DNA from 4 places in the Acidovorax bellezanensis genome. Region 3 is predicted to be linked to each of the others. Evidence: riboswitches for the same ligand, from Rfam matches in the RefSeq annotation. Region 3 holds a riboswitch; each other region holds the start of a gene.
The links. Region 3 has a riboswitch for cobalamin ahead of N0K08_RS14195 (TonB-dependent receptor). Riboswitches for the same ligand answer to the same signal wherever they lie in the genome.

Region 1 (7,771 bases), on a different contig from region 3:
CGCATGAAGCTGGAACACGCCATGCGCCAGGCCCTGGAGCATGGCCGCATGGCGGTCTATTTCCAGCCCCAGGTGCACATCGGCAGCAACAAGATCATGGGGGCCGAAGCGCTGTTGCGCTGGACGGACCCGGAGTTCGGCGTGGTGTCGCCGGCGGTCTTCATTCCCATGGCCGAAGAGTCGGGCTACATCGTCACGCTCGGCGCCTGGGTGCTCGAGGAGTCGATCCGTGAAGCCGTGCACTGGAGCACGCAAGGCCTGCCGCTGCAGGTCTCGGTCAATGTGTCGGCGCTGGAATTTCGCCAGACCGATTTTGTCGAGCGCCTCAAGAGCCTGCTGGTCAAGCATGGCCTGCCTGCCCATCTGCTGGAGCTGGAGCTCACGGAGAGCATCCTGCTGCAGGACGCGCAGGAAATGGCCGCCCGGGTGCGCGCCATTGCCGACCTGGGCGTGGGCCTGGTGATCGACGATTTCGGCACGGGCTACTCCAGCCTGGGCTACCTGAAGAAGCTGCCGATCGCCAAGATCAAGATCGACCAGTCCTTTGTGCGCGGCTTGCCGCACGACGCGGGCGACCGCGCCATCGTCACCGCCATCATCAGCCTGGGCCAGGCCCTGGGCATGGAAGTCGTCGCCGAAGGCGTGGAAACCTGCGCGCAGCGCGACTGCCTGCGCGACATGCACTGCCATTTCTTCCAGGGCTTTCTGTGCGCTCCCGGTCTGCCGGCGGAAGCGTTCAGCGAACGCATGCGCAGCCAGGGCGTGGCCCACGACGACGACTGGGGCGCGGGCCCGGATGCCACGAACAACTGGATTGCCAGCCAGACCGAGGGGCGCGGGCCGCAGTAGGCCGGTTGCCGCCAACGGCGTGTCTGGCGATTTTTTTTCATCCGAAATGCATTACCTGAACCATGCCGCCTGCGGGCTTTTGCCGGACGCAGCCCTCCACGCCATGCACGGCTACGCCCAGCGCGAGCAGGCCCTCGGGGCCTACGGCGCGGCAAGGCAGGTGCAAACCGAGATCGAGCAGCTGTACCAAGGCATTGCGGCAACGATCCATGCCCAGCCCGGGGACATCGCCCTGACCCAGGGCAATAGCGACGGCTGGAGCCTGGTGGTGAGCGCCATGGACTGGAGCGGCGGCGGGCGCATTCTGGCCCCGCGCAGCGAGTGGGGCGGCAACCTGGGCATCCTGATGCAGTTGTCGGCCCAGTACGGCGTGCAGGTCGAGGAAATCCCCAGCGACGCCGACGGTGCCGTGGATCTGGAGGCGCTGGAAACGCTGCTGCGCACGCCTGCCAGCCTGGTGGTGCTCACCTGGATGCCCGCGAACAGCCCGCTGGTTCAACCGGCCGAAGCTGTGGGCGCGCTGTGTGCCCAGGCGGGCGTACCCTTGCTGGTGGATGCGGCCCAGGCGGTGGGCCAGTGGCCCGTGGACGTGCGGCAATTGCAATGCGCGGCCTTGACGGCGCCCGGCCGCAAATGGCTGCGCGGGCCGCGTGGCACGGGCTTTGTCTACGTCCACCCGGATTTTCTGCCACGCCTGCGGCCCTTGACCGCTGACCATTTCTCGCGCCCCTGGCAAACCGGCAATAGCTGGGCCTACCGCGCGGACGCCCGGCGCCTGGAGCAGTCCGAAGCTTCCGTGGCCTTGCGGCTGGGCCTGGGCGCCGCGCTCGCTGCCTGGAATGCCCTGGGCATGGAACACATACACAGCGAAATCCAAAAGCGTGCCGACTGGCTGCGCGACGGCCTGGACCGCCTGCCCGGCATTCGCGCCCATCGCAGCGGCCGGCATGCGTCCTCGGGCATCGTGACGCTGGAATGCAGCAGCCACGACGCAGCGGCCTTGCACCTCGGCCTGCAGGAGCGCGGCGTGGAGGCCGCGCTGAGCCCCGTCGCGTTCACGCCCTGGGACATGCAGGCGAGGGGGCTGAGCGCCGTGCTGCGCCTGTCTGCGGGGCATGACACGGCGTGGGACAGTCTGCAGTCTTGCCTGGATGCGCTGGCCGAGCTTGTCGAGAGGCGGTAGTCAGCGGCAACTGGTTGCTGTCACCGTGCGACGCTGGGCAAGCGGTCGAGAAACGGGCAATCGACTGGACGGCGCCTTGGTGGGTTGAGGTCGAGCGTCTGCAGTCGACCCTTGGCAGACGTTGGCTGCGTTCGCATTGCGAGCATCGTTATACAAAATCTGACGCCCGTTCGTCTGCGTAGGCCCGATACAAAAGATGTTCACGCAAGGGGTGCCCCGAAGGCAAGGACGGGTGTTCGAACGTTTGCGGCTCTCGCTTCATGCCCAGGCGTTGCATAACGCGTTCGGAAGCTGCGTTAGTCAGGGTTGTAAAGGAAACGACTTCAGGCAGGGCCAACTCACCAAATGCAAAGGAGAGTGCTGCACTGGCCGCTTCTGTTGCAAAACCATTTCCCCATGCTGCTCTGGCAAGGCGCCAAGCAATTTCAACGCATGGGGTAAACGGCAGTTCATCCGTAGGCTTGTGCAATCCGGTGAAGCCAATGAACTTTGCCGTCGTCTTTTCCTCCACAGCCCAGACACCCCAACCTTGCTGCGCAATGAGGCCACGACAGTACCTCGCCAAGTCATTGCTCTGTTCAACGGTAAGTGGCGCGGGGAAAAAGCGCATGCTCTCCACGTCTGCATTGATGCGCGCAAACAAAGGGTAGTCAGAGTCTTGCCATTGCCTAAGACGCAATCGCTCGGTCTCTATTTCCTGAATGCGCATCACTAATCCCTCGTTTTTTTGCGCAACCATTCCTGGAGGACCTGGGCGTTTGCGCCGTGGTTATCGCCGCAACACTCGAGAATGGGCTGCCGAATGAGGTTGCAAGCGTCACTTGCATCGTCAACCGTAGCGGGTTGGGTCTGGATTTTTGTGGGCTCCCCGGATGTCAGCCCTCACCCCCGCATCCGCCCGCCTGTCCTGCTGCTGCTCGGTGTAGAACCGGGCCTTGTCCGCATACATCGCCTGGTCCGCGCGGTGCACCACGGCCTCCAGGGATGCGCCTGCCTGGCCGCAGGCATGGCCCATGGACACATGGATGGTCTGGCCGGGATAGAACTGGTTGTTCAGCTCCAGCAGGGACAGAATGCGCTCCTGCAAGGCCTGGGCGCCGCGCTCGTCGGTGCCGGGCAGCAGCGCCATGAACTCGTCGCCACCGATGCGGGCCGCGCAGGCCGGCGCATCCACGGCCTTGGCCAGCACTTCGCCCAGGCGGCGCAGCATGGCATCGCCGGCAGCATGGCCGTGCTCGTCGTTGACGGCCTTGAGGCCGTTCATGTCGATGGCGAGCACCGACAGCGGCCAGGGGCCCTTGCGCGACAGGCGGTTGAGTTCTTCCGTGTAGTAGGCGCGGTTGCGCAACTGGGTCAGCACATCGTGCTTGCCCAGGTACTCCAGATACGCCTCGGCTTTCTTGCGGGCGGTGATGTCCACCAGGGACAGCAGCACCAGCTCCCAGTTCTGCGCGTGGCTGCCCATGATGGACAGCTCGAGGTGGATGTACAGCACATCGCCCGTGAGCGCGTAGTTCATCACTTCGCGCTGCTGCACCAGCTTGCCTTCCCACAGGTCCTGCAGCTGTTCGGCGAAGGATTCGTACATTTCCCCGCGAAAGACCCGGGACAGGTTCTGCAGCAGCTCGGGCTTGCTGCGGGCGCCAAACATTTCCAGCGTCTGCTGGTTGACGTCGATCACGCGGATTTCCTGCATGCAGCGCGTGACGAATTCGGGGTGTACTTTGAGGAAGGTACGGAAGTCGCGTATGCCGCGTGCGCGCACTTCATCCAGCAGCCGCTTGACCTCGCTGAAGTCTTCCACCCACAGCGATACCGGGGAGTATTCGAACAGGTCGCGCGCGTATTGCTCGCTGTGCCGCAGCTGCTGCGTGCCTTGCACTTCGGCCGTGACGTCCTCGAGCGAGACCAGTACCCGGGCCCAGCTGTCCTCGTAGCCCGGCAGCACGCGGGCGCGGATATGGACATCCATGCGGCGGCCGTCGAGGTCGTAGTTCACCGAGCGGGTCTCGAAGTTCAGCCGGCCTTCCCACAGTGCCTGCAACTCGGGCACGATGCTGGTGAGCATGTCGCCACGGAAAACCTCGTGCAGCCGGCTTTGCAGCGTCTGCTGATCGGCGGCCTTGAACAGGTCCAGGGTGTACTGGTTGACGCGCAGCACCTTGTAGGACTGGCTGCAGCGCTGCAGCCGTTGCGGATCCTCGCGCAGGAACGCGAGCAGATCCGTGACACCTTCGGCACGCCACTGGTCGAACAATTGTTTGAGTCCGCTGTAATCCTCCATCCACAGCGATGCAGGAGCCAGGTCGAACATATCGTCAGAGTTCAAGCCTGTTGCGAGAGAAATGGTCAAGATCAACACCTCCAGCGGCGATTATGCCGAGGTCCTCCCGCGCTGAGTAGGGCCATAGGGGGCGAGGCTGGGCGGGTGGCGCGCGAAGATCCATCCCAGGCATTCGGCGCGGCAATGCGCAGACGTAAAAAAGCCCGCGAGGCGCGGGCTTTTCAACTCAAATAAGGTGTCTGCAAAACACCGGACCGGCATCCTGAACCGGGGTTCAGGGGGGCAAGGGCAGCCTGACGTTGGGTTCGTCTAACGCGAGACGATCACGCTCATCAGGCAATGTACCAAGCCCGGGCTCTATGAGCATTGGTTCAAGGAAATATAAAGCCCGGCAGATTTGCAGACGGTTCCATTGTAGTGCGGCCGGACGGTGGTTGCCGGTGTTGCCGCAGTTTTTTACAAAAGCTGTGCGTCGGCGACCAGGGCCTGGTCCAGGCGCTCGAGCAGGGCGGCGATGCGCTGGGCATCGGCCTGCTGCTGGATCATGGCCTGGGCCCAGGCGGCGTCGGCGTCGGCATTGGTTTCGACGTCGGCGTCGGTTTGCATTTCTGCCTCAGGGGCCGGTGTCTGGCGCTCGGCGGTGACGATGTCAAAAGCCATGTTCAGCGCGGCCAGCACCGCCACCCGTTCGCGCGAGCGCACCTTGCCGGCATCGCGGATGCGGGCCATGGTGTCGTTGACGCGGGCCACGGCTTCCAGCAAGCGCTCTTCGTGGCCTTCGGGGCAGGTCAGCAGATAGCTCTGGTGCAGGATTTGCACATCCAGCTGTTTCATATGCCAGCCCCTTCATTGCTAGGCAGGCGCTCGATCAGCGCATCCACCCGGGCCCTCGCGGCACTCAGGCGTGAGCGCAGCGAGTCGCGCTCCTGGGTCAGCGCGGCGACCTGCTCGGCCAGCAGGGCGTTGGTGCGCTGAAGCTCCTCGTGGCGCAACAAAAGTCGCTCCACGCGGTCGGAAATAAGGTCGAGGGGTGACAGGGCAGACATAGGCCTTCCAATTGTAGAACTTGCAGCCCCTTGTGTGCGTAAAAAAGGGTAGTGCCCAGGCCCTGGAAGCCCTGAAATTTCCCGCCAGGACTGGAAATGCTCTCTCGTCCTACAAAAGTAGGCGGGGCTTGGCCTTGCCGGCGGCATTTTCCCTGGGCGTGTGTGCGGCCGGTCTGCGGCTACAATCGCCGGCGTTGGTGCTCATGCGTTTGGTTCTCAAGCGCATAGTTCAACGGGAAGCAGGGAGGAAATGTCGTTCACGCGGCGGCTCCGGGCCTGCGCTGCCCCCGCAACGGTCAGCGGATGAGCATCCTTGGATGCTCGGCTCTTCTTTACTTGCCACTGGCGCTGTGCTGGGAAGGCTTGCAAGAGTGTGCTCCGCCCAGCCCGGATACCGGCCAACAACGTGGTGGTCTGCTGTCGCTGGTCGACGTGGATTGCTTTGGCCCATGGTCGACGGGGAGGTCGACGCCGGGCGCTCTCACGTTGATTTTCATGTCTTCACATTCTTTTGGTGCAGCCCTGCTCGCGCCTTGCGCTGCGCGCCCCCACGTCCTGGCCCTGGCCTTGTCCGCTGCCTTCTGGGGGCTGTCCGCACAGGCCCAGTCATTGTCTGAAACCGTGGTCACTGCCGCGCGTGCACCGCAGACGGCCCAGGAACTGCTGGCCGATATGTCGGTGATCGACAGGGCCGAGATTGAGGCCAGCGGCGCCAGCGGTCTGGCCGATGTGCTGGCCCGCCTGCCGGGCATACAAATGGTTCGCAACGGCGGCATCGGCAACACCACCAGCCTGATGCTGCGCGGCGCGGACACGGCCTATACGGCGGTCTATATCGACGGCATCCGTTTTTCCTCGCAAAGCGGCAGCGGCGGCCCGACCTGGGAAAGCATTCCCCTGGCCATGATCGACCGCATCGAAGTGCTGCGCGGCCCGGCGGCGGCGATTTACGGCTCCGACGCCATCGGCGGCGTGGTACAGATCTTCACGCGCCGCGGCCAGCAGGCCTTCGCGCCATCGGCGTCGGTGGGTGTGGGATCGCAGGGCACACGGCGCGCCCAGGCCAGCGTCAGCGGCGTGCACAAGAATTGGGATTACGCGCTGGACATCGCCAGCGAGCGCAGCGACGGCTTCGATGTGCGTCCGAGCGTGAACACCGACCGCGACGGCTACAAAAGCCTGGCGGCCGCGGCCCGCCTGGGCTGGCAGATCAATGACAGCCACCAGCTGCGCGCTTCGCTGCTGGCCAACGATATCGACGCGGGTTACGACGCCAGCACCAAGAAGGGTGTCGACGACCGGGCCAAGCACCGCATGCACGCGGCCGGCCTGGAGTGGAACGCCCAGTGGAGCGAGCGCTGGAGCAGCGTGCTGGCGTTGAACGCTTCGGAAGACCGCTACGAGACCACGCCTTCGCCGTATCTGAGCACCACGCAGCTGCGCGGCCTGTCCTGGCAGAACAGCTGGCATGTGGGCACGCAGACCTTCTCGGCCACGCTGGAGCGGCGCGAGGATGCGCTACAGAACGTGCCAGTGGACCGCGAGCGTGCGCAGAACGCGCTGGCCCTGGGCTACCAGTGGCATGCGGGCAAGCAGCATCTGCAGGCCCAGGTGCGCCATGACCGCGACAGCGAGTTCGGCCACAAGAACACCGGCAGCCTGGCCTATGGCTACGACCTCACGCCCCAGTGGCGCGCCACGGCCTCCGCGGCCACGGCGTTTCGCGCGCCCACGCTGTACCAGCGCTTCAGCAATTACGGCACGGCCGCTCTGACGCCGGAAAACGCACGCAACCTGGAAGCGGGCCTGCGCTACCGCGCGGACCGCAACGAGTTCTCGGCCACGGCCTACCGCAATCGCATCAGCGACCAGGTCTCGTTCCAGGCCGGCGCGACCGGCTGCGCGAGCTCCCAGGGCTGCTATGTCAGCGTGGCCCAGGCGCAGTACCAGGGCCTGACGCTGGCTGCGGCCACCCAGGCCTGGGGCCTGCGCCTGCATGGTTCGCTGGACATCAACGCGTCCAAGGACCGCTCCACGGGCCGGTACCTGGCGCGGCGCGCCAAGCAGTTCGGCAATCTGGGCGTGAGCCGCCAGATGGCTGGCTGGCAATGGGGTACGGACGTGCTGTGGAGCGCTAGCCGCTTCGACACCGCGGCCAACACCCGCGTGCTCGGCGGCTATGCACTGTGGAACTTCACGGCCAGCAAGCAGCTCGATCGCGACTGGAAGCTGCTGGCGCGCCTGGACAATGCCTTGGACAAGCGCTATGAAACCGCCTACACCTACGCCACCGCAGGGCGGCGTTTCTTCGTGAGCCTGCAATGGACACCAGTACCTTGACGCTATCGAGCGCCGCACCCGCGCGCTGCCCCGCGCTGTTGATCACGGCGCCGGCTTCGGGCCAGGGCA
Region 2 (7,771 bases), on a different contig from region 3:
GCGGCGTCCTTGAGCGACAGCAGAGCCAGCGGCAAGGGGTTCATGCCCTGGGCCAGCAGCTGTTCGCACAGCGCCTGGAAGACCTGGGTATTGCCCGACTGCAAGTGTGCGCGGTAGAACACGACCAGCACCACGGGCGCGCCGTCTTGCCACTGCCAGGGGCCGGGCTGCTGCCAGTCCTGGGCGGACGCCGCATCCTGGGCGGGGTGGTAGACGGCCACGGGCGGCAGCGGCAGCGGCGGCAAGGCCTGCTGCTCGGCGCCCAGAAACGCATGGCCCAGGTAGCGGAACAGCTCGCGCGCGTTCGCCGCCCCGCCTTCGCGCAGATAGCGCCACAGGCAGCGGCACTGCTCCATGCTCGCCGTGCTTTTTTGCAGCAGGTTCAGGTCTTCCGTGGTGTCGCCCGAGAACATCACCAGGGTGATGCCTTTGCGCCGGCAGACTTCGCGGATCTGCTCCGTGCCGTAAGGCCAGTAGCTTTCACCGCCCAGGTGATCGATGACGATCACGCGCGCATGCTGCAGCACCTCGTCCACGTACAAATCCACCGACGCGGGCTGGCGCAGGTGCATCAGATTGGCCAGGCGCAGGGTGAAAAGCTGCTCGCCGTCCAGGCCCTGCTGCAGCTGGCCATAGGCCTGGGCCAACAGCGCCAAGGTGGTGTCCGCGGCGCTCAGGAACACCACGTCGGCGGGCGATTGCCCCATGCTGGCGACTATGGCGTCGTCGTCGACAAAGCCTCCGGGCTGGACTGCGAGCAGATGCATCAGAGTGCTCCGACGGTCAAGGCGTTCAGCTCGGCCGTGATGCGCACGGCATCCAGGTCGTGGCCGATCAGCACCAGATGGGTCTGCGGCGTTTCGCCCGCGGCCCAGCGGCGATCGAAGTAGCTGTCGAAGCGCGTGCCCACGCCGTGCACCACCAGGCGCATGGGCTTGTCGGCCAGGGCCACAAAGCCTTTGACGCGGTAGATGGCGTGCTCGGCGACCAGGGCCGCGAGGCGCTCCAGCAAGGCATCGCGCTCCACCACCGGCAGCTTGACGACGATGGAATCGAACTCGTCGTGGTCGTGGTGGTCGTGCTCCTCGCCTTCGCCATGGTGGCTGGCGCGCTCATGGATGGTGTCTTCCGAGGCGCTGAACAGGCCCAGCACCACGCCCAGGTCGATCTTGCCGTGGTCGGCGGCGACGATCTTCACCTGGGCCGGCACTTCTTCGCGCACGATGGCTTCGACCTTGGCGCGATCGGCGGCACTGGCCTGGTCGAGCTTGCTCAGCACCACCAGGTCGGCCGACATCAGCTGGTCTTCGAACAGCTCGTGCAGCGGCGATTCATGGTCCAGATTCGGGTCCTGCTTGCGCTGGGCGTCCACGGCGGCCGGGTTGGCGGCGAACTGGCCGGCGGCCGTAGCCGGCACGTCGACCACCGTGATCACGGCGTCCACGGTGCAGGCGTTCTTGATCTCGGGCCAGTTGAAGGCCTGGACCAGGGGCTTGGGCAAGGCCAGGCCGCTGGTTTCGATCAGGATGTGGTCGATGTCGGCGCGGCGCGCGATCAGCTCGCGCATCACGGGGTAGAACTCTTCCTGCACCGTGCAGCACAGGCAGCCGTTGGCCAGCTCATACAGCTGGCCCTGGGTTTCATTGCCCGCGTCGTCGCAGCCAATGCCGCAGCTGCGCAGGATGTCGCCGTCAATGCCCAGCTCGCCGAACTCGTTGACGATCACGGCGATGCGGCGCCCGCCCGCGTTTTCCAGGATGTGGCGCAGCAGCGTGGTCTTGCCGCTGCCCAGAAAGCCCGTGACGATGGTGGCGGGAATCTTTTGGCTGTTGGTCATGTGCATCTCCAAGAAAAAATGAAAAAAGGGGGCGCTCAGCGCGCTTCGGAGGAAGCCGCCTGCGGCTGGCAGCGCCAGGGCACGACATAGCCCTGGCTTTCGTGTTCGCCATGCATGGCCTGGACCTGGTAGACGCGCTGCAGATGGGCGGGCGTGAGCACATGGCGCGGCGCGCCACAAGCCACGGCCCGGCCCTGCTGCAGCAACAGCACCCGGTCGCAAAAACGGCTGGCCAGCGTCAGGTCGTGCAGCACCACGATCACCGCCTGGCCGGCATTGCACTGGGCGCGCAGCAACTCCATCACGCTCAGCTGGTGAAACGGATCGAGCGCGGCCACGGGCTCGTCGGCCAGCAGCAGCGGCGCCTGCACGGCCAGCGCCCGGGCCAGGCGCGCGCGGGCGCGTTCGCCGCCCGAGAGTTCATTCAGGTGGCGGTGTTGCAAGTCCGTGAGGTGCATGGCCTCCAGCGCGGCGTCCACCGCCTGGCCGTCGCCCGCCGACAAGGCCCGCGGCCCCCAGCCGCGCTGGTGCGGCAGCCGCCCCAGGGCGACAAAATCGCGCACCTGCAAAGGCCAGGCCACCTGGTCCCCCTGGGACAGATAGGCCAGGCGCCGGGCCCGCTGCACCGGCGCGAGCCGGCCCAGGTCTTCGCCATCGAGCAGCACCCGGCCCGCATGGGGCAGCAGTTGGGCCATGGCCTTGAGCGCCGTGCTCTTGCCCGCGCCGTTCGGGCCTATCAAGGCAAACAGTTCGCCGGCGCGCACGTCGAACGACAGCTGGTCGACGCAGGTCTTGCCCGACAGCTGCACCTGCAGCGCTTCAATCGACAGGCCATGCATCAACGTGTCCTCCAGCGCTCACGCAGCACCAGGTAGAAAAAGAAGGGCGCGCCGATCAGCGCCGTGACCACCCCCAGCATCAATTCGACGCGGCCGCTGAGCAGGCGCAAGGCGATGTCCGCGGCCAGCAGCAGCACGGCGCCGCCCAGGGCGCTGGGCAGGATCAGGCGCGACGGCCGGTAGCCCACCAGGCCGCGAAACACATGCGGCACGACCAGGCCGATGAAGCCGATGGAGCCCGTGACGGCCACGCTGGCACCCACGCACAGCGCCGTGCCGGCAATGATTTGCGCGCGCAGCCGCGCCAGGTTCACGCCCATGCTCGCGGCTTCGTCCTCGCCCAGCGTCAGCGCGTCCAGGTGGCGCCCGCTCATCGCCAGCAGCGCCAAGCCCAGCACGATGAACGGCAGGCTCAGCCGCACTTCGTCAAAACTGCGGTCGGCCAGCGAGCCCATCAGCCACAGCACGATGTCCTGCATGTCGGTGGGCGTGGGCGCGAGGTTGATGGCCAGCGCCGTCAATGCCGCCGTCAGCGCCGACATGGCCACACCGGCCAGAATCAGCGTCAGATTGCTCGCGCCGTTCCTGGCGATGCGGTAGAGCACGCTGGTCGCCGCCGCCGCGCTGCCCATGGCCACCGTCGGCAGCAACCAGGCATTCCAATGCCACAGACCGAAGTAAATGCAGACCACGGCCCCCAGCCCGGCGCTGGAGCTCACACCCAGAATGCCGGGCTCGGCCAGCGGATTGCGCAGCAACCCCTGCAAGGCCGCGCCCGACACGCCCAGCGACATGCCGACCAGCACGGCCAGCAGCACGCGCGGCAGGCGGATTTCCTGGACGATGGCCTGGTGGCGCAAGGCCAGATCGCTGCCGCCACCCTGGGCGAACACGGCGTGCCACCAATCGGCCACGCCGATCCGCACCGAACCAATGCCCAAGGAAATACAGGCCAGCACCAGCAATGCGGCCAGCAAGCCCAGATTGAGCAGCCACGGACGCGGCGCGACTTGCACCCGCGTCATGACTTCAGCTCCGCGCCAATGGGCTTGATGCGCAAGGCGTCGACCTGCGCCGCCATGGACTCGGCCGCCTCGATCAACTGCCAGTTGCTGCAGCCCCAGTCGTTTTGCTGCAAGGCCACCACGGGAATGCGCTCCAGGAGTTTTTTCATTTGCGGATGGCGGCCCAGGGCCGAGCGGGCATAGGCCAGGTCGTTGACCATGGAAGGCGTGATGAAGACATCGGGCGGGTTCTGCAGAATGCGCTCCAGATCGATACGCCCCCAGCCCTGCAGGCCCAGGGCCGTCGCATGGTTGTGCAGGCCGGCGGCGGTGAGCACCGCATCGACATGGGTCTTGGCCCCCGCGCTGCCGCCGTTGGGCCGCAGGTACAAGGCATTGAACGGCCGGGGCGTGGCCTGCAGCTGCTTGAGGCGCTGGTCTATGCTCGCCAGCAACTCCTTGGCCGCCTGCTCCCGGCCCATGGCCTTGCCCATGCGCTTGGTGCTGCTGAAAATGCCGTCCCAGTCCGTGGGGAACGGCACCGTCACTATCTGTATGTCATGGCGCTTGAACAGGCTGGCCTGGTAGCGCGCGCTCCAGCGCCGCGAGGCCAGCACGATCTGCGGCTTCAGATGCAGCACGTCTTCGGCCGAGGCATCGTTGGCCGCGAATTGCTTCGCTTGGCTCGCCAGGGAGAAACGCTGGGCGTCCTGGCTCTGGCGCGACAGGGAAACGATTTGCGCCGGATCGGCCAGGCCCAGGGCCAGCACGTCGGCGCAGATATTGGTCGACATCAGCCGCGGCAAAGGCTCGGCCGCCTGCACCGCGGACGCCGCCAAGCCTGCCGCCAGCAGCCAGTAAAGGCGCGGCATCAGAAGTCCACGCCCGGCTGGGCCTTGACGCCGGCCCGGAACGCGTGCCGGGTGTCGGCGATCTCGCTGACCGTGTCCGCCAGCGCCAGCAGCTCCGGCGCCGCCGCGCGCCCGGTGATGATCACGGTCTGCGACGCCGGCCGGCCCTTGATGGCCTGCAGCAGCTCGGCCACGGCGAGATAGCCGTACTGCAGCATGAAGGTCAGCTCATCGAGCAGCACCAGTTGCAGGCTGGCATCGGCCAGCATGCGCCGCGCCTGGCTCCAGGCCAGCTCGGCCGCGGCCTTGTCCGCACTCCAGCCCTGGCTGTCCCAGGAGAATCCTGTCGCCATGGCGTGGTAGTCGACCTGCGCCTGCCGCCCCTGGCCCAGCAGGCCCATGTGCTGCAGGAACGTGACTTCGCCCGTGCAATGCGTGCCGGAAATGAACTGCACCACGCCCGCGCGATGCCCATGGCCCAGCGCCCGGTACAGCGTGCCGAAGGCCGACGTGGTCTTGCCTTTGCCGTTGCCGGTGAGCAGCACCACGATGCCTTGCAGCGTTTGCGAGCGCTCCATGGCCGCGGCCACGGTCGCTTTTTTGCGCTGCATGCGTTGTGCATGCGCGAGTTTGAATGATTCGTCCATGCTCTCCCCGAGCCCAACACGATGAAAGTGTCCCAGGGGAGAAGGAGATTGCGAGAGGACTGCCGCTGCGCGCAGGCGTGGACAGGCCGATCAGCAAACGGCCCACACCCCGTGGCATAAAACTGCATTCGTACAGGTCGGTATTCTGGCTCGCCCTCATTCAGCGCACACCACCTTCCCGGGCATCAGGCCCAGTGGCATCGAGTGTGTCTGTCAGGCTTACAGCAGCGGGGGCTGCGCCGGAATGTTCAGCGCAAAAGCGCCAAGGTCACCGGACTTCCCGTTTCACCCCAGGTCGGCATCGACGTGGGACTCCTGTACGGTAGGGGCGATTATAGGAGGGGACGGGGGCTGGAGGGGGAAAGGGGGCTTGGGGCGGACCACCCAGATGCAGTCGTTGGGAAACTCCAGCGCTGTCTTGATCGTGGAACCGCAAAGCTGCGAATCGCGGTTTGTGCGATTCTGTGGAGCGCACGCTTCTTCGACACCGAGGCCGAAATCCAGTTCACGCCCCTGCCACCGGACGCGCTTGAGGCTTGCCCAGCATCATGTGCGTGCTCTAAAGTGCGTGGAGACCCGTCGTACTGAAAGAGGTGTTCCGATGAATGAGCTTGACCGACTGGAAGCCATGCTCCGTGAGCGGCCGACATTCCTCTCCAATGCGCAACGTCGGGCGGCGTACGACGCGCAGGGAGACCGCTTTGCGCCGGCAGCGGATGTCCTTGTGGAACCGGTGACGGCGCACGGGGTTCCGGCTGAATGGACGTCCACGCCCGTTGCGAGCACCAGCGAAGTCATCCTCTATCTGCACGGCGGAGGATATGCCTGGGGCTCACTGAAGAGCCACCGGCACCTCGTGAGCGAGTTGGGTCGCGCGGCGGCGATGAGAACGCTCGCCCTCGAGTACCGGCGCGCCCCTGAGTGCCCGTTTCCTCAGGCTCTGGAAGATGCGGTCAGCGGATACCGATTTCTCCTGGATTCCGGCGTCCATCCCCGCCAGATCGCTGTCGCCGGCGATAGCGCGGGAGCCGGCCTGGCCGTGGCCTTGCTCGTACGGCTGAAAGAATTGGGCATGCAGCAACCCGCTGGCGCTCTGCTTCTCTCGCCCTGGGTGGACATGACGGCGACCGCAGACAGCTACCGCCGCAACGCGCAGCGAGACCCTGTCCTCAACCGCGAGATCATGCAATTCCTGGCAGGGCAGTACCTGGGAGAGCGACCGCGAGAGACACCTCTGGCGTCTCCGGTTTTCGCGGATCTGAGCGGCATCGCGCCCCTGACGATTTTCGTGGGCTCCACAGAGGCCTTGCTGGATGATGCGATCGCGCTGGCCCGTGCGGCAGGTCTGGCCGATGTGAGCGTGCGGCTGGAAATCTGGCCGAAGATGTTCCACATCTGGCCCAATTACCATCCGGTGCTGGCGCAAGGCAGGCAAGGCGTCACCAAAGCTGGACGGCTGCTGCGTGACGCCGTGGACCATTACGGGTCCGGCGAGTGAGTACTGCGACCGGCAGGTCACGGCCGTCGGCCAGCGTGCCTGGAAGCAGATCATCCGTCGCGCCCCGACGACCTCTCCGGTGCGCAACAGGTAGCAACAGGCATCCTGTACGGCCCTCAGCTCGATGGGAGAGCATGACCCAGCTCCGGGTGCGCCTCCCAACCGTCTTGGGCCTCCACCGCCATCGGAGCGGGAGACCACGGGGCAAAAACGAGAACGCTGATGTTGTCTGCGAACGCCTGTTCGGATATCCGGCGTCAGCGGGTGCCAGGCGGCAGAGGTACGGGCACGCGGTTGCGTACGGGCGGCACTGTCTTCAGGTAAGTGAATATGGCGCTGAGGTCCGCGTCGGTCATCTGTCCGAAGGCAGCGGGCATGGGCGGCAGAAGCGGGCGGCCAGCGCCCATGTGTCGGCCTTTGCGCAAGGTCTGGACAAAATTCTGCTCGCTCCAGCGGCCCAGCCCCGTCTCGGGGTCAGGTGTCAGATTGGCCGTGAAGCTGACGCCCCAGGGCCCGGCCCAGGCCGTGTTCGTCGCCGACGAGATGACCAGCCAAGGCCCGACGGGCAGGGTTGGCACGGGCGGCATGACCAGGCCCTCAGGATGACCGGATAAGCTGCGCATGGCATCGGGCTCGGGGCCACGAGGCCCCATCTTCATCGGCGTGTGGCAATCCGCACACCCACTGGTATTGACGAGGTAACGGCCGCGTTCGAGGCGATCACGCGGCGCAGGTTCAGCCGCCTGGGCGGCAAGGGTTCCCACGGTAGTCCACAGGCTCAGCAACAGGAGATGTTTCATCGGTGGTGCTCCAGTCGATCGGGTATCGGCACTCTACTCTTGTCCCCAACGCCCGTCATCCCCCAAAAGGGCCAAAAGGACGGCCAGCCTGAAGCCATGCCCGCCACGCAGGCCATGGCCCATTGCAGCAATGCGCACGCCGCCGCGCCGCGAAATACGGGTGTCCCACTTTCGACACCGGAGCCCGGCATGAACACCACCCCCTCGCTTCGACATCCATGCTCCGTCCACAAAGGCTAACGTGGCGACTGGACGGTGTCCGGAACTACCGGGGCCAGATCAGGCGAACGATTCA
Region 3 (7,771 bases):
CAGATGAAGAACGGCCCGCCGATCAGCGAAGTGATCACACCGACGGGAATTTCCATGGGCGCGAACCAGGTGCGCGCCAGCAAGTCCACGATCACCAGGAATATGGCTCCCAGCAGCGCACTGATGGGCAGCACGCGCCTGTGGTCGCTGCCCACCAGCATGCGGGCGATATGGGGAATCACCAGGCCGATGAAGCCGATCGCACCGCTGGCCGCGACCATGGTGCCGGTCAGCAGCGAGACGGCGACGAACAACTGGCGTCGCAGGCGCTGCGTGTTCACACCCAGGGTGGCCGCCGTTTCCTCGCCCGCCAGCAGGGCGTTGAGGTTGCGGGCCTGCAGCCCCAGCCACAGCATGCCCAGCACCAGCACCGTCGCCGGCAGTGCCAGCACCCGCCATTGCGTGCCCGCCAGACTGCCCAGGGTCCAGGTCAGCAGCGCTCCGGCCAACTCCCGCTGGCCGGCCGTCAGCGTGATCAGGCTGGTGATGCCCATCAAGGTATAGCCCACGGCCACGCCGCTCAGGATCAGCCGCGCCGACTGGATATGTCCGCGGTGGTGGGCCAGCAGATAGACCAGCACGGTCGCCACCAGCGCGCCGACAAACGAGCCCACGGTGATGGCGAACACGCCGGCCGCGGCAAAACTGCCGTAGGCCAGCACCGAGACCGCGCCCACCGACGCCCCCGACGACACGCCCAGCATGTAGGGATCGGCCAGGGGGTTGCGCACCATGGCTTGCATGATCACGCCCACCACCGCCAGCCCCGCGCCGACCAGGGCGGCCAGCAGCGCCCGGGGCATGCGGATCATCCAAACGATCTGAAACTGCTGACTGCTCCAGGAACGCCCGTCCAGCCACGCCTGCGCGGACAGGGCATGGGCCGCGCGGTCCAGCACGATGGACCAGACCGTGCCGATATGCACCGACGCCGAGCCCCAGGTGATCGCCGCCAGCATGGCCAGGCCCAGGGCCAGCCACAACAGGACCATTCCCATCAGTGCCGCCACGGGCGCCTGCAACGGCTTCAAGGCCGCTCTCCGGCGGAAGTCGCGGCCTGCATCAAGACATCGTCCTGGGTGATCTGGCGCTGGGGGTGCAGGGCCGCGGCCAGGCGCTGGGCCGCCTGCACGCTGCGGGGCCCGGGCGTGGCCTCGGCATAGCGCATGACGAAAAAGCGCCGGTTGCGGATGGCGCTGACTTGCGCCAGCTCGGGCTTGCTGAGCAGAAAATCGATCTTGCCCTGGGCACTGGGCAGGCCGTAGTCCACGATGACGATCCATTCGGGGTCGCGCGCCAGCATGTCCTCCCAATTGCCCAGCGGCCAGTTGCTGGGAATGTCATCGAAAATGTTGCGCGCCCCCGCCGCCGTCAAGATCGCCTGGGGCATGCCCAAGCGCCCGGCGGTCATGGGGATTTTCTCGCCGCTGTCGAAGACAAAGACACGGGGCGTCTCGGTATTGCCCTGCATCTGGCGCGCCAGACGCTCTCGTGCCTGGCGCAACTGCGCAATGCGGCCCTGCACCTGCTGCTGCACGCCAAAAATGCGGGCCATGTTCTGCAGGTCCTGCTCCACGTCTTCCAAGGCCACGCGCGGGCGCGGCCGCACGCGGATGCAGGACTCCGACAGCACATAGGACGCGATGCCATGGCCGGCCAGCAGTTCCGGCGTGACGCCGCCGGACACGAAGCCATAGCTCCAGCCCGCGAAGACAAAGTCCGCACGCGCTGCCACCATGGCTTCCAGGTTCATCTCCTGCGACGACAGATTGGGCAGCCGGTCCAGCGCCGCTTCGAAGTCCGGCGCGATCTCCTTCTTCGACGAAATGCCGGAGTAGCCCACCAGCTTGTCGCCCAGCCCCAGAAACAGAAACATCTCGGTGATGTTCACATCGTGGGTGATGGCGCGCTGCGGCACCGCGGCATAGCTCTGCGACTGGCCGCAAACTTCCACCACCACGGGCGATGCGTGCAGCAAAGGCTTTGCCTCCCGCCCAGCGGGCAAGGCCTGCTGCTCGCAGCCCGCGAGCAGCGCCAGCATCAGTCCAGTAAGTGCGACGGCCTGCCAGGCCGGTGGGCGCGTGCGCATGGCTTAGAAGCGCACGTGGGCGGCCAACTCGACGCTGCGGCGGTTGCCCAGCAGCCACTGGGTGCTGCCATAGGCCGAGGCCGCGTAAGTCTTGTTGGTCAGATTGCGCGCCACCAGATTCAGCGTGGTCCTGGGGTTGAGCTGCCAGCCCAGCACCGCATCCGCCACCGTATACGCCGGCAAGGCCGAGGTATTGGCGTTGTCGTTGTAGCGATTGCCCACATGGCGCAGCCCCAGGGACGCACGCCAGTCGCCCGTCTTGTAGTGGGCCCAGACGTTGGCCGAGTAGCGCGGCACGTTGGCGGGCCGGTTGCCCGAGCGGTCCATGCCGGCGCTGCCTTCGCGCAGCGTATCGAAGCGGGCATCCACATAGGCCAGGTTGCCTTCAACGCGCAAGGACTTCGTGGCATGCAGCACCGAAGTGAACTCCACCCCGGTGGAAGACTGCTGCCCACCCTGGATGGACTCGGACGGACGGTTGGGATCGCGGGTGATGATGTCCTTCTTGGTGATGTCGAACACCGCCAGCGTCCATTCGCCGCGCCCCTCGGGCAGTTGCTGCTTGAAGCCGACTTCCACCTGGCGGCCCTGGGTCAGGCTGAAGCCCGACGAGGACTTGTTCAGCGACAGCAGGCTGGTCACCGGGTCATGGCCGGCGCTCAGCTGGGCATAGACACTGCTGCGCGCGCTGATGCGGTGCGTCAGGCCCAGGCGCCAGGAAGTGCCTCCCAGGAACTTGTCGAATGCCGCGCCGTTCACCAAATCCTGGCGATCGAAGTCATACATGTCGCGGCGCACGCCGGCCATCAACTGCCATTGCGGGTGCAGTTGCCAGACATCTTCCAGATAGAGGGCGTTCTGCCGGATCCTGGAAGCCACGCGGGCCCGGTAGGCATCCGGGCTGTCCCAATAGCCGTTGCGTGTATTCCAGGCCGACACCTGCGATTCGCCACCGTAGGGCGAGTTGCTGGCCACCGTGAGCTTGGCTTCGGACAGGTCCCAGCCCATGGCGATCTGGTGGTCGGCAGGCGCCATGACCCAGCCCAGGCGGTTGCCGGTCTGCGCCAGATCGTGGCCGATCTGCAGATAGTCGTAACGATCCACCGTGCCAGCGGCCCTGTCGTAGCTGTAGCCTTCGATATTCTTCCAGTGGCGGTCGGCCTTGAAATGGTAGAGCTCATTGCGCAGCGTCATGCCGTCCCGCGGCTGCCACTGCAGCTTGGCCTTGTAGCGCTGGTCCTTGTAGTGGATATCGCTGTCCAGGAAGTTGAAATTCTTGTCGCGCAGCTCGGTGGCCAGGCGGCCATCCACCACGGGCGTGCCGAAGTAACGCTCGGGCTTCTGGTCGCTGAAGTCGGCCGTCAAGTCCACTTGCAGATCGCCACGCGGCTGCCAGCGCAGGCCACTCATCAGCTTCTGGCTGTCGCTGCGGCCCAGATCCCGCTCGCCGTCGCTGCGCTCGCCATAGGCGTCGACGCGGTAGCTCCATTCCTGGCCCAGTGCGCCGCTGGCACCGATGCCGGCGCGGACCGTGCCATGCGCGCCTGCGCCCAGCAGGACTTCGGTCGCGCGCTCGCGGCTGGGCTGCTTGCGGATGGCGTTGACCGTCGCGCCCATGGTGCCGCTGCCATACATCAGCGAGCCCGGGCCGCGCAGCACTTCAAAGCGCTCGTAGCCCCAGCTGTTGCTCGGGTAGGTGGTCGTGCCCGCGGCCACGCCCAGGACCAGGCCATCTTCGGCCACGCCCACGGAATCGACGCCATCAAAGCCGCGGCTGGCGAACGACAGGCCGCCGTTGCCGGGCGAGCCGGTCGCCGTCAGGCCTACCGTGCGGCTGACCGCATCCCCCACCGCATGGTCCGCGCGTTCGCTGACCTGCTCCGCCGACACACTGTCCAGGCTGGCCGGCAGATCCTGAATGGGCACGGCCACATAGGAGCCCGAACGCGAAGGCCGATCCAGCTGCAAAGCCGGGTCGTCGCGCGAATCCTTGACCAGCACATCGGGCAGCGCCGCCTGCGCCATGGCGGCCAGGGGAAAGGCCAGCTGCACCGCGGCGCAGCCGATAGTCAGGAAAAAACGGGGGGAAGAAAAAAGACGAACGCGCTCAGCAGAGCGCAAGCATGTGTAAGGCATTGGAACAAAAGGCTCATACCACCTGATGTGAAGGCCGCACACATGGCACCTTGCCGCCCACGGGGAACGGCAAAGCGCAAATAGGCCGCCGTCCACACCCCGCAGACAGTTTTGAGAACGATGCGCAAAGCGCACCACGACTATCCTCAGGCCGGTCTCCGGGCTCACAGGCGGCGCGATGCGCCAGATCCGGCCTTCCCAAACGTTCAACCCTTATCGTGGATAAGAATCGCTATCGTTCAGTGGCTGGGCCCCCTGCGGGGCTCCGTCGGATGGTTTCCTGTCTACCGTTGCGGGGGCAGCCAAGGCTTGAGGCCTTGCGGCCTGTACCTTGTTCCCGTTTCACTCGCATCTGCATGCGAACACCTGAAGCAGTTTGCCAAATCATTGGCAGCGCGAATTCTAGCAGTGACGCAGCAAAATAGGGGCGGTTTGGGGCCCGGCGGCAAACGCCGGCCCCAACGAAAAAAACCTCTTGGATCGCGGATCCAAGAGGTTTTTGTCTGGTGGGTAATACATGGTTCGAACATGTGACCCCTGCCGTGTGAAGGCAGTGCTCTACCACTGAGCTAATCACCCTGAACTGTTGTGCCAGCCATTGACTGGTCAATGCCCAAATTCTAACAGCGCGGCAAAGGGCTGCCAGGCAAAAAACCGCATTTTTTTGCCCCATGCCCCCGACTGCGTGGGCCCGGAATGCATTTCCCTGGAACGCCCGACGCATCAGGCCCGGGGCTTACTGCTCGTGCTGGATCTTGCGCCCGCGCTTGGCCCGGGTTCTGAGCAGCTCCATCTTCTGGAACGACTGCACCGTCAGCGCTTCGGGACTGACTTTGTCTCTGAGCACCTGCAGGATTTTCTCGCCGTGCTCCGAGCCATCTTGCGCTATGGCTTTTTCCAGCAGATGGCGGTCCTGGGTGCGCATGGCCAGGATGACATCCTCATGGGCGTGGTGTCCCGACACATCCATGGGACGGCCTTCCTCGTAGAGGAAGCGGATGCTGGGCCCCGTGATGGCCCACAGCGAGCGCAGCAGCGACATCAGATACGGCATCCTGTCCTGGCCGTAGAGCGCGAAATGGAATTGCACGTTCTTGCGCAGAATCGTCGCCACATCTCCCACGGCCTTGGCCTGGAGCAGTTCACCGTGGATCTGCTCCAGCCTGTGCGTGCCCTGCTGGGTCCAGTCCTGCATGCCCGCCGTTGCCGCCATGATTTCCAGCTGTATCCGGATGGAACGCACTTCCGCCAGTCCCGCGACGGTAGGCATGGGCACACGCACCGTGAATCCGCGCTGCCCCACGAGGATGTCCTTGGCCACCAGTTGAAGCAGCGCTTCGCGGATGGGCGTCTGGCTCAGGCCTTTGAATTCCCCGTCCTCGGTCATCTCTCTGAGCTTGAAAGCATGGCCGGGCATGTACTCGGCATGTATCAGTTTTTCAAGAATGCGCTCACGCACGACATCCGTATGGTTTTGCTCGGCCACGGCCATATCCCCAAGGGTTACCCCTATTGATTCCAGTTTTTGCCACTGTTCAACTATGTTGGTTGCTGCATTATTTTATAAAAAAATGCATTCCCATCCTGTTGCACGAAACCTGTCTCCATGCTGAAACCTCTCTCCAACCCCGGCCTCAACGCGCACGACACTGTAGGGCACATTGTCGCCAGAACGCTGCAAAGACACGGCATCACCCAATTCTTCGGCCAAAGCCTGCCCAGCATGTTCGTGCTGGCGGCCGAGGAAATGGGGATGCGGCAAATTGCCTATAGAACGGAAAATGCCGGCGGCTACATGGCCGATGCCTATGCCCGCATGAGCAACACGCCCGCCGTCATCACCGCGCAGAACGGCCCGGCCGCGACCTTGCTGGTCGCGCCGCTGGCCGAAGCCCTCAAAGTCTCCATTCCCGTGATCGCCCTGGTGCAGGACGTTGCCCGCGACCAGACCGACAAGAACGCTTTCCAGGACCTGGACCATATCGGCCTGTTCAAGCCCGTCACCAAATGGGTGCGCCGCGTCGACCAGGCTTCGCGCGTGGAAGACTATGTGGAGCAGGCCATCATCGCCGCCTGCAGCGGCCGCCCGGGCCCGGTTGCGCTGATGCTGCCCGCCGACCTGCTCACCGAAGCCGGCGTTTCCTCTTCCGTGCCACGCACCTCCAACCTGGGCCGCTTTCCCCTGGACCGTTCCACGCCCGACCACGCGCTGCTGCGCCAGGCCGTGGATGCCCTGATCCAGGCCAAAAATCCCGTGATCATCGCGGGCGGCGGCGTGCACGGCTCTGGCGCGCACGACGCACTGGTCGAGTTTGCCAATACCGTGAGCATTCCCGTCGGCACCACCAATATGGGCAAGGGCGCGGTGGACGAAAGCGCGCCCCTGTCCCTGGGCGTGATGGCCAATTGCATGGGCCCCAACGGCTCGGGCCGCTATCTCAAGGATTTCATCACCGGCGCCGATGTGATCCTGCTCATCGGCAACCGCACCAACCAGAACGGCACCGACAGCTGGGCGCTGTACCCCAAGAACGCCCGGTTCATCCACCTGGACATCGACGGCCAGGAAATCGGCCGCAACTACGATGCCCTGCGCCTGGTCGGCGATGCCAAGCTGGCACTGCAGGCCATGACGGAAATCGCCAAGGGTGCCGACCTGCGCCAGCGCAGCGCCGGCAAGCAAGCGCTGGTCGCGCGCATTGCCCAGGGCAAGACACAGCACCTGGCCGAATCGCACGACGTGCGCACCAGCAATGCCATGCCCATCCGCCCCGAACGCATCATGCAGGAGCTGAACGCGCTGCTGACCGGCGAGGACACGGTGGTGGCGGATGCCAGCTACTCCACGCTGTGGGTCACCAACTACCTGACGGCCCGCAAACCCGGCCAACGCTTCATCACCCCCCGCGGCCTCGCCGGCCTGGGCTGGGGCATGCCCATGGCCATGGGCGCGCGCCTGGCAAAGCAGGACGGCCAGGTCTTCTGCCTGGTGGGAGATGGCGGCTTCGGTCACGTCTGGTCGGAAATGGAAACCTGCAAGCGCATGGGCATCAAGGTCATCACGCTGCTCATCAACAACGGCATTCTGGGCTACCAAAAGCATGCCGAGAACGTCAAGTTCGGCGAGCACACCTCGGCCGTGGATTTCTCCGGCGTGGACCACGCCGCCATCGCCCGGGCCTGCGGCATCCACGGCGTGCGCGTCAGCGACCCCGCGCGGATTGCCGATGCGCTGCGCACAGCCATGGCCAGCGAGGACTCCACGCTGATCGAAGTCATGTGCACCGAAAACGCGTTCCCCCCCATCACGTTCTACACGCCCGAAAGCAACGCATGAGCAGCACCCAGCAAACACCCCAGCGCGTAGCCCTGGTCACCGGCGCCGCCCAAGGCATTGGGCTGGCCACGGCCATCGAACTGCTCCAGGACGGCCGCAAAGTGGTGCTGACGGATCTGCGCCTGCCCGACCTGTCGGCGCTGCCGGAGTCGCTGCGCGCCAACGCCTTTGCCCAGTTGCTCGATGTTTCCGACCCCGCGGCCTGCCAG
Region 4 (7,771 bases), on a different contig from region 3:
GACTGTTGCCGACGATGACCACCGTGCGCATATCGGCCATGTCGGCCGTCACGGCATGCAGCGGCAGCACCTTGAGCGTCTCGCCCGGCCGGCTCACGTTGCGCGCAAAGCAGATCAGCCGCTCTGGCTCGCATTCTTCGCGCAGCACCGTGAGCGCCCGCACAAAGCCTTCAGGCCGCGATGTGGAGCAGGGGTTGTAGAACGCCATGGCGAAATCGGCTTGCGCCGCGAGCCGGATACGGCGCGCAATCACCGCCGCCGGCTTGAGGTTGTCCGACAGATTGATGGTGCAAAAATCATGGCCCAGGGGCGCGCCAAGACGTGCAGCGGCAGCCAACATGGCGGTGATGCCGGGCTGCACCTCGATGTCCACGGCGGCCCAGCGCGCCTTGTCTTCGGACGCGGCCGACTCCAGCACCTCGAACACGGCGCTGGCCATGGCGAACACGCCCGGGTCGCCCGAGGACAGCATCAGCACCTGCCGGCCTTGCGCAGCCAGATCCAAGGCCTGGCGCGCGCGCTCCAGCTCCTCGCGGTTGTCGCTGGCATGCAATTGCAGGTGCTCCATTCCGCCCAGGCGCGCGACATAGGGGAAATAGCCAAAGGCATCGGTGGCGCTGGCGATGCTGGCACGCACCTGCTCGGTCAGCAGCGCGTCGTCTCCCGGTCCCAGTCCCACTACACACAGGCGACCACGCCCTGGCGCTGAAGTATTCATACTCCTGCCCTCACATGTCGTTGGCCGGACGCCGGCCCTGGCCGTGCACGATCACGATGGAAAAATACGGGCAGGGCTCGGGCGCATCGCGCAAGGGCATGACCTGCTGATCGGCCATGGTGCCATTGATCACCAGCCAGGCCTGGTCCAGCTTGCCCGACTCGGTGAGCAGCGTGCGGATGCGGCCCATATGGCGGCCCACCTTCATGATGACCAAGGCATCGGAGCGCTCGATGTGCTCACGCAGCGGCACATCGGGCAGCGTTGCCGGCAGCACGCTCATCACATCGTCGCCCCAGGTGATGGGCAGCCCCGTGGCGTGCCAGCAGCCCACCATGCCGGGAATGCCCGGCAGCACTTCCACCGGCACCACGCCGGCTTGCTGCAGGCGCACATACAAATGCATGAAGGAGCCGTAGAAGAACGGGTCGCCCTCGCACAGCACCACCACGTCCTCGGTACGCGCCAGCTCCGTCAGGCGCGACTGCCACTCCAGATAGAAATCGGACAGCTGCGCCACGTAGCGCGGGTCATCGTGTGGAATCTCGGTCGTGAGCGGGTACTCCATGGCGTACTCGTTCACCTCGCCATGCAGCATGCCATCGACCAGTTGCCGCGCCTTGCCTGGACGGCCGCGCTTGCGAAAATAGGCCACATGGCGTGCATTGCGCAGCAGACGATCGGCCTTGACGCTCATCAGTTCCGGATCCCCGGGGCCCAGGCCCACGCAAACGATTTTTCCGCTGTTCATCGTGGCCCCCTTCACTCGACCGACGTGGCCAAAGCATTCACTGCCGCCACCGTGATCGCCGATCCCCCCAGACGCCCTTGCACGATGGCAAACGGGATCTGGCCCCAGGCACGCAGCGCGTCCTTGGATTCCGCCGCTCCCACAAAGCCCACCGGGCAGCCGATGATGGCCGCGGGCCGCGGACAAGCCGGGTCTTCCAGCATGTTGAGCAGGTGAAACAAGGCCGTGGGCGCATTGCCAATGGCCACCACCGCACCGCCCAGATGCTCGCGCCACAGCTCCAGCGCGGCGGCGCTGCGCGTATTGCCCATCTGCGCGGCCAGTTCCACCACGCGCGGATCCTGCAAGGTGCAGATGACGGCATTGTCGGCAGACAGGCGCTTGCGCGTAATACCTTCACTGACCATGCGTGCGTCGCACAGGATGGGCGCGCCGCGTTGCAGCGCCGCCTCTGCCGCCTCGGCAAAATCGGGCGAGAAATGGATGTGCGCGGCGAGCTCCACCATGCCGGCGGCATGGATCATGCGGCAGGCCACGCGCTCTTCCAGCGCCGTGAAGCGGGCCAGATCGGCCTCGCTGCGAATGATGCGAAACGATTGCCGGTAAATCTCTTCACCGCGCATTTCATAGGTGTAGGTCATGGAGTAGTTCTTGTATTTTTTCCGGCGCTTCGGTATGCGCCAGAGAGGAAATAGGTGGGCCCGGACGGGCGCGCTGGTCCACGGCACTGGCGTTCAGCAACACTTCGCCGCCAGCGCCCCGGCTGGCGTAGAGCACGCCCGAGGCATCCGCAGCCAGCGCGCAAAACTTGGCGCAGCCGCTCACATGCAGGTGCTTGTTCTCTGCCACCTGGGCAGCCAGTGCCAAGGCCATGGCCTGGGCCGGTATCAGGGCCTGGGTGCAGCGCGGCGCGCCGGTGCAGGCGGAAACCCGCAAGCGCACATCGTCAGGCTGCGTGATCCAGTGCGCCGGGTCCAGCCGCGCAATGTGCGATTCCATGGCGGGCGCGTCCACGAGCAGGGAACGCCAGGCCGTGACCCGGATAGCGGTGTGCGCCGGCAGATCGCTGGCCAGCTGGTGCATCGCGGCCGCATCGATGCGCCCCAGCGGAGCCGCCATCACCCAGCCCTGGCCTGCATGTTGGCCGGGAGAAAGGGCTTGGGCGGGGCTGCCCCCATCGGCTACAGCCGCCCGCCGCTGCGCCGCCCGCAAGGCGGGCAGATCCGGCTGGCGATAGGGCAAAAGGCCGCGCAAGCGGGTGGGCGCGGGAGTGATCGTCGCGCGCGCGCTGGCGAACCAGAGAGCGACCTGCACGGCCGCCTCCACCGCATCTTGCGCGTGCGCAAAGCAGTACCAATCCGCCGCGTCGCCGAGCGCCAGGCAGTAGCCTTGATCCGCGGCCACCCACAAATGCAGGTCCGCGGCGATGCTTTGCATGTGCCGGTCCGGGTCGTCCACCAGCAGGCCAAACTTGCCGGGCAGGGCCGCCACGGCCTGGCGCGCAAGCGCGTGGGGACTCAAGCGCTCGACCACTGCCGCCGACAGCCATAAGGCCAAGGCATGGGTCGCATCCCCCGAGCGGTACAGCGGCGTGCAATGCACGGCGGGTGCCAGATCGGCATCCGCATCGACAGGCACCAGCTGCGCCGCGATCAACTGCGAGCGCACCTGCTGCGGCTCGCTGACGCCGCGCAGCTGCACATTGCCCAGCCGCGTCAACTCGATCTGGGAATGCGCCTGCGACAAGGCGAGCTGCGCCAGCAGCCGCCATTGCGCGGCGCTGATGGAGGCGCAATGGGGGCGCACGCGCACCATCCAGCCGTCTTGGGCGCGCATGGGCTGCCACGCGCTGGGGCACCAGCCCTGGACCTGGATGGCATCCGTCATCGCCCGGCCCCACGCAAGACATGCCGCAGCCCGCCGTGGGCGCGGCATACCCCTGCCCTGGCGGACAGATAGCCAGATCCTTGCAACATGCAAAATCAATCGTCAGTCTGGCCGATTCCCGGGCCGAATGAATGAATTGTGCAGAGGGGTGGAAACTGAAGAAGTCGGCTGTACAGACAGCCGCCCGCCAAGTCACAGGCACTCCCGCTGCGTCTTGTTCACATCAGGCCGGTCTCCGGACTTACAGAGCTCAACCCAGGGGGGCTGACGCCTGGATACACCTTCCCGCTTGCGCAGTGGCGGCCATTACCGTGGGCAATGGCTTGTATACAGACACTCTGATTACCGTTGCGGGTGCAGTGCAGGGCTTGTGGAGATCCACTCACCTGCTTCCCGTTTCATTTCAGGCGTAGAACACGCCAAGAAACACCTGTGATCGCTGCGAATCTTACGCTATCTCGGGCTGCCCCAAACCGGTCGTTCGCACGCCAGGAAAAACGGGCCTGCCCCTTGCAGGGCAGACCCGTTGTCGGCATCCGGCGAGAGCCGCCAGGGCTCAGACCAGGCTTTCGCCCCTGGCCTTGGCCGCGCGCATGTCATGCCAGACACCGCCCGACAGCACCAGCAGCACAATGGCGGCCAGCGCCGGCCAGACCAGAACATACAAAGTCAGCAAAGAAGTGTTCATGGGAATATCTCCTGTCAAAAAACGATGGAAAGAACTCAGGCAGCCTGAAAATTCGTCACGCGCTGGCCGATCAGCGCGAAGTCAAAACGCTGGGCATTGCGCAGGCTGATCGCCGTGCAGACGATGGCGCTGACGCCATAGGCCAGCAGCGAACTCAGCAGCACGGGGTAGTCGCGCATCTCGCCCCAGGCCCAGGGCAGCACGGCCAATGCCGCCAGCAGGCCGCAGACCATGCCCACGCGCCTGCCCAGCAGGCCAAAGGCCATCAGGCCTATGACCACGCCCGCGCCCACGCAGGCCACCAGCTCCAAGGCATAGGCCGTGCCACCCGTCAGCGGCAACCAGGCAAAACGCACCGACAAGAAGACCGCGAAGGCCGCCAGCACCGACCAGGTGAAAGCGCTGTTGTTCACGCGATCCCAGTAGAGGCTGACGATGACCGGGAACACGATCGCGCCCCACAGCGCGCCGACAAACACCAGCATGGACAGGATGTCGAGCCGCAGGTAGGAAAAGCCCACGCCCAGCGCCGTGGCCACGAGCATGGTCAGGCGACCGATCCAGACCATGCGCCGTGGATCGGGCTTGCCCCTGGCCAGGTTCTTGCCATACAGATCGGTCATCACGATGGACGCCAGGGCCGCCAGGTCAGAGTCGGCCGTGGACGACAGCGAACCAATGATCAGGATGAAGAACAGGCAGATCAGGGCCAGCGGCAGATAGGTGGCCGCCATCTGGGGCACCAGGTTGTTGAGGTCGCCGCCCAACGGAACAATGCCGGCGAGCAAGGCCAGAAAACCCAGGATGCCCAGGCCGATCACAATCGCGCCGTAACCCAGCGTGGCCGTGATGAACGTCGGCTTGATCAGGTCTTCACGCACCGCGAACAGGCGCTGGGCAATGGTCTGGTTACCGATGGCATAGGCCAGCACCGCCACAAAGTAAGGCGCGCCCTGCTCCAGAATGGCTTTCTTCGAGAAGAAGTCGGCCTGCTCGGCATCCAGCCGGTGCCAGCCGGTGACGAACAGCTCCGCCCCGCCCAGCGTGTAGAACATGAAGGGAATGATGATCACCGCGGCCAGGATCATCGCCACCAGCTGCACGAAATCCGTCAGCACCGAAGCGCGAAACCCCGACCACAGCGTGTACGACAGCACGCCCAGGGCCACGATCAGCACGCCTTGCAGGAAACTCAGCGGCGAGAGCATGGACACCAGCGCGCCGGCCGCGGTGAAGTTGACCATCAGGCTGATCACGCTGCCCAGCACGTTCGACAGCGCCAGAATCATCTGGCTGCAGCGCCCGTGGCGTGCGTGCATGATCTCGGCCAGCGTGTGCGCATGGGGCGCCACTTCCCTGAAGCGCCGCCCGAAGGGGTAGACGAACATGATCATCAACGCGCCCCAGAAGCCGTAATGCAGAGCACCCGAAAGGCCGTACTGAAAGCCCGAGCTGGCTGCCGCATAAATCGACGCGGCCCACACCCAGGTGGCGGTCATGCTCGCCGCCGACATGCCGAAGCCTATCGATCCGTTGGAAGTCATGTATCCATCGGCACTCTCGTCTTTCCGCCCTATTCGCAAGGTCAGCAAGAAAGAGATTCCGTAGAAGCCCAACAACAAAAGAAGGACAGTGGTCAGCGATAGCTGGTGCATGCATGCTCCGGTTCAGCTTTCGCGGCGCAGCCCCATAGGCGTGGCAGCACTGGGCATGCATGCAAGAACTTGCATAGACGGCCAATGCCCACGGAGGCTGCGCTTCGCCTGCCCATGGCATGGACAGGCCGTAGGGCGAAAGCAATTCAATTGTGAAAAATGTCCGGGTTGGAGAGCCTGCAAACAGGCCCGTCCAACGCTGGCAGCCAGTCAAGGCTGGGGACAGGGGAAATACCACGCAAGGTGGTCAAAGAAACGGTGGCTAGAAAGACCTGGTCAGCGACGGCATGTGATGCCTCACGTGTTTTGCAGCGGGTGCAAAATCGTGTGCTGTGAACAGAAAGCACCTGTTTCTCAGTAAGCCCATAAGGTTACACCGACCCGCCGCTCATGTCAAAGCGACGGGCATTCCAGGGCCTGACGCCCTGCGCGAGATCCACGGACGTCAGCAGCCGCAGGCCGCCGACGTCCCGCCTCGATGGGGCGAAAAATCAGTACAAACACCGAGTATTCCCATCAGGTGAGAAAAGTCTTTTTCTCCTCGCCGCCCGCTCCCCGACTCCCCCTAAATTCCGCTCATCGCAAAAAACATTCAAGCGGATATTTCTCAACCAATTCAATGGAGACAAGAAATGCATTACTTCAACCGTCGACAATTCTCCAAGATATTGGCAGGCACGGGTATCGCATTGGCCACGGGACAAAAGGCTTGGGCGAATGGCGCACCCATGCGCATCGTCGTGCCTTTTGCACCAGGCGGCGGCGGCGATGTATTGGGCCGTCTCTTTGCCGAGAAAATGGCGCCTCTGCTGGAACGCGTCATTATTGTCGAGAATAAACCGGGAGGCAGCACCACCATAGGCACGGACGTTGTGGCGAAGTCCAGGCCTGATGGAAATACCATTTTGCTGACCATTCCCCTGCTGCTGCAAACTTCTTATCTCTTCAAGAAACTCCCCTACGATCCGCTCAAGGATATCGTGCCGGTAGTGGACCTGGTCAAAAGCCCTTTGTGGATTGCCGTCAGCACCCAGAAAACCCAGGCCACCAATATCGCCGAACTGGTCAAGGAAGTCAGAGCCAATCCCAAGACCCATGTCTATGGCTCCATCGGCAATGGATCCTCCTCCCATATTCTTGGCAACCACCTCAACAAAGTGGCCCAGCTGGACATGCTGCACGTGCCCTACAAAGGCTCGGCCCAGGTCAGCATGGCGCTGGCTTCGGGCGAAGTCACCATGACCATCCTGGATCTGGTGACGCTGGGGTCGCTGCTGCCTACGGGCAAAGTGAAACTGATTGCGGTCACGGGGGCCGAGCGGTCGGCATTGACGCCCGATATTCCGTCCTTGGCCGAGCAGGGCTACCCCGGCTTCGAGCTGCCGACCTGGGCGGGATTTTTCGTCCCCAAGAACACCCCTGCCGACATCGTTCAAAAAATCCACAACGTCACCGTCAAAGTCATCAACTTGCCCGAAGTGCAGCCGCGCCTCAAGGATCTGGGCTATGTGGGCGGCGGCAAATCGCAGCTGGAATTTCAAAAGCAGGTGGATGAAGAAAACATCCGCTGGGGCCGCCTCATCAAGGGCAGCGGCATCGAGATCTGAGTCGGAAAAACCATACAAAGAGGAGACAAGCCATGAAAACCAAAATGACAGCACTGGCATTCGCCGCAGCCGCACTGGCCCCTGCCGCCTGGGCCCAATCCCAGGTGACGCTCTACGGCATCATCGACACCAATATCGAATACCTCACCCACACGCCCAAGAACGGCGGCGGCTCCAGCTCCCTGCTGCGCATGGGGAACTCCGGCCTACAAGGGCCTCGCCTGGGATTTCGCGGAGCCGAGGATCTGGGCGGCGGCCTCAAGGCCGTCTTCACGCTGGAACACGGCTTCAACTCGGACACCGGCACCAATGCCGATACCACCCGTTTCTTCAACCGCGGCGCTTTCGTCGGGCTGGAGAATGCGAACCACCGAGTCACCCTGGGCCGCCAGTACACCTCGCTCTTCGACGGCCTGCTGTATGTCGTGCCCTTGGCCTATTCCGGCGCCTATGAGCCGTTCAGCC

Region 1: it holds a riboswitch for cobalamin, as region 3 does, so the genes downstream of both, N0K08_RS13580 (TonB-dependent receptor domain-containing protein) here and N0K08_RS14195 (TonB-dependent receptor) in region 3, are expected to answer to the same signal.
Region 2: it holds a riboswitch for cobalamin, as region 3 does, so the genes downstream of both, cobO (cob(I)yrinic acid a,c-diamide adenosyltransferase) here and N0K08_RS14195 (TonB-dependent receptor) in region 3, are expected to answer to the same signal.
Region 4: it holds a riboswitch for cobalamin, as region 3 does, so the genes downstream of both, N0K08_RS19225 (nitrite reductase) here and N0K08_RS14195 (TonB-dependent receptor) in region 3, are expected to answer to the same signal.

The regions. Positions count from the first base shown of each region.
Region 1 covers NZ_JAODYH010000006.1:23,252-31,022, forward strand. The annotation lists gene N0K08_RS13550 (sensor domain-containing protein) at 1-849, shown strand, start outside; gene N0K08_RS13555 (aminotransferase class V-fold PLP-dependent enzyme) at 896-2,032, shown strand; gene N0K08_RS13560 (GNAT family N-acetyltransferase) at 2,181-2,771, opposite strand; gene N0K08_RS13565 (sensor domain-containing diguanylate cyclase) at 2,862-4,346, opposite strand; gene N0K08_RS13570 (cell division protein ZapA) at 4,773-5,150, opposite strand; gene N0K08_RS13575 (cell division protein ZapB) at 5,147-5,362, opposite strand; cobalamin riboswitch at 5,541-5,779, shown strand; gene N0K08_RS13580 (TonB-dependent receptor domain-containing protein) at 5,858-7,702, shown strand; gene N0K08_RS13585 (cobyrinate a,c-diamide synthase) at 7,684-7,771, shown strand, end outside.
Region 2 covers NZ_JAODYH010000004.1:138,744-146,514, forward strand. The annotation lists gene cobN (cobaltochelatase subunit CobN) at 1-767, opposite strand, end outside; gene cobW (cobalamin biosynthesis protein CobW) at 767-1,837, opposite strand; gene N0K08_RS08830 (ABC transporter ATP-binding protein) at 1,873-2,676, opposite strand; gene N0K08_RS08835 (FecCD family ABC transporter permease) at 2,676-3,701, opposite strand; gene N0K08_RS08840 (ABC transporter substrate-binding protein) at 3,698-4,552, opposite strand; gene cobO (cob(I)yrinic acid a,c-diamide adenosyltransferase) at 4,552-5,178, opposite strand; cobalamin riboswitch at 5,297-5,512, opposite strand; gene N0K08_RS08850 (alpha/beta hydrolase) at 5,780-6,676, shown strand; gene N0K08_RS08855 (c-type cytochrome) at 6,934-7,476, opposite strand.
Region 3 covers NZ_JAODYH010000007.1:27,911-35,681, reverse strand. The annotation lists gene N0K08_RS14205 (FecCD family ABC transporter permease) at 1-1,031, opposite strand, end outside; gene N0K08_RS14200 (ABC transporter substrate-binding protein) at 1,028-2,089, opposite strand; gene N0K08_RS14195 (TonB-dependent receptor) at 2,093-4,141, opposite strand; cobalamin riboswitch at 4,358-4,610, opposite strand; tRNA gene N0K08_RS14190 (tRNA-Val) at 4,730-4,804, opposite strand; gene N0K08_RS14185 (GntR family transcriptional regulator) at 4,962-5,711, opposite strand; gene N0K08_RS14180 (acetolactate synthase catalytic subunit) at 5,832-7,562, shown strand; gene N0K08_RS14175 (3-oxoacyl-ACP reductase) at 7,559-7,771, shown strand, end outside.
Region 4 covers NZ_JAODYH010000012.1:26,567-34,337, reverse strand. The annotation lists gene cobJ (precorrin-3B C(17)-methyltransferase) at 1-718, opposite strand, end outside; gene cobI (precorrin-2 C(20)-methyltransferase) at 729-1,469, opposite strand; gene N0K08_RS19230 (precorrin-8X methylmutase) at 1,481-2,110, opposite strand; gene N0K08_RS19225 (nitrite reductase) at 2,094-3,356, opposite strand; cobalamin riboswitch at 3,566-3,802, opposite strand; gene N0K08_RS19220 (putative transporter small subunit) at 3,913-4,044, opposite strand; gene N0K08_RS19215 (sodium:solute symporter family transporter) at 4,080-5,699, opposite strand; gene N0K08_RS19210 (Bug family tripartite tricarboxylate transporter substrate binding protein) at 6,332-7,306, shown strand; gene N0K08_RS19205 (porin) at 7,339-7,771, shown strand, end outside.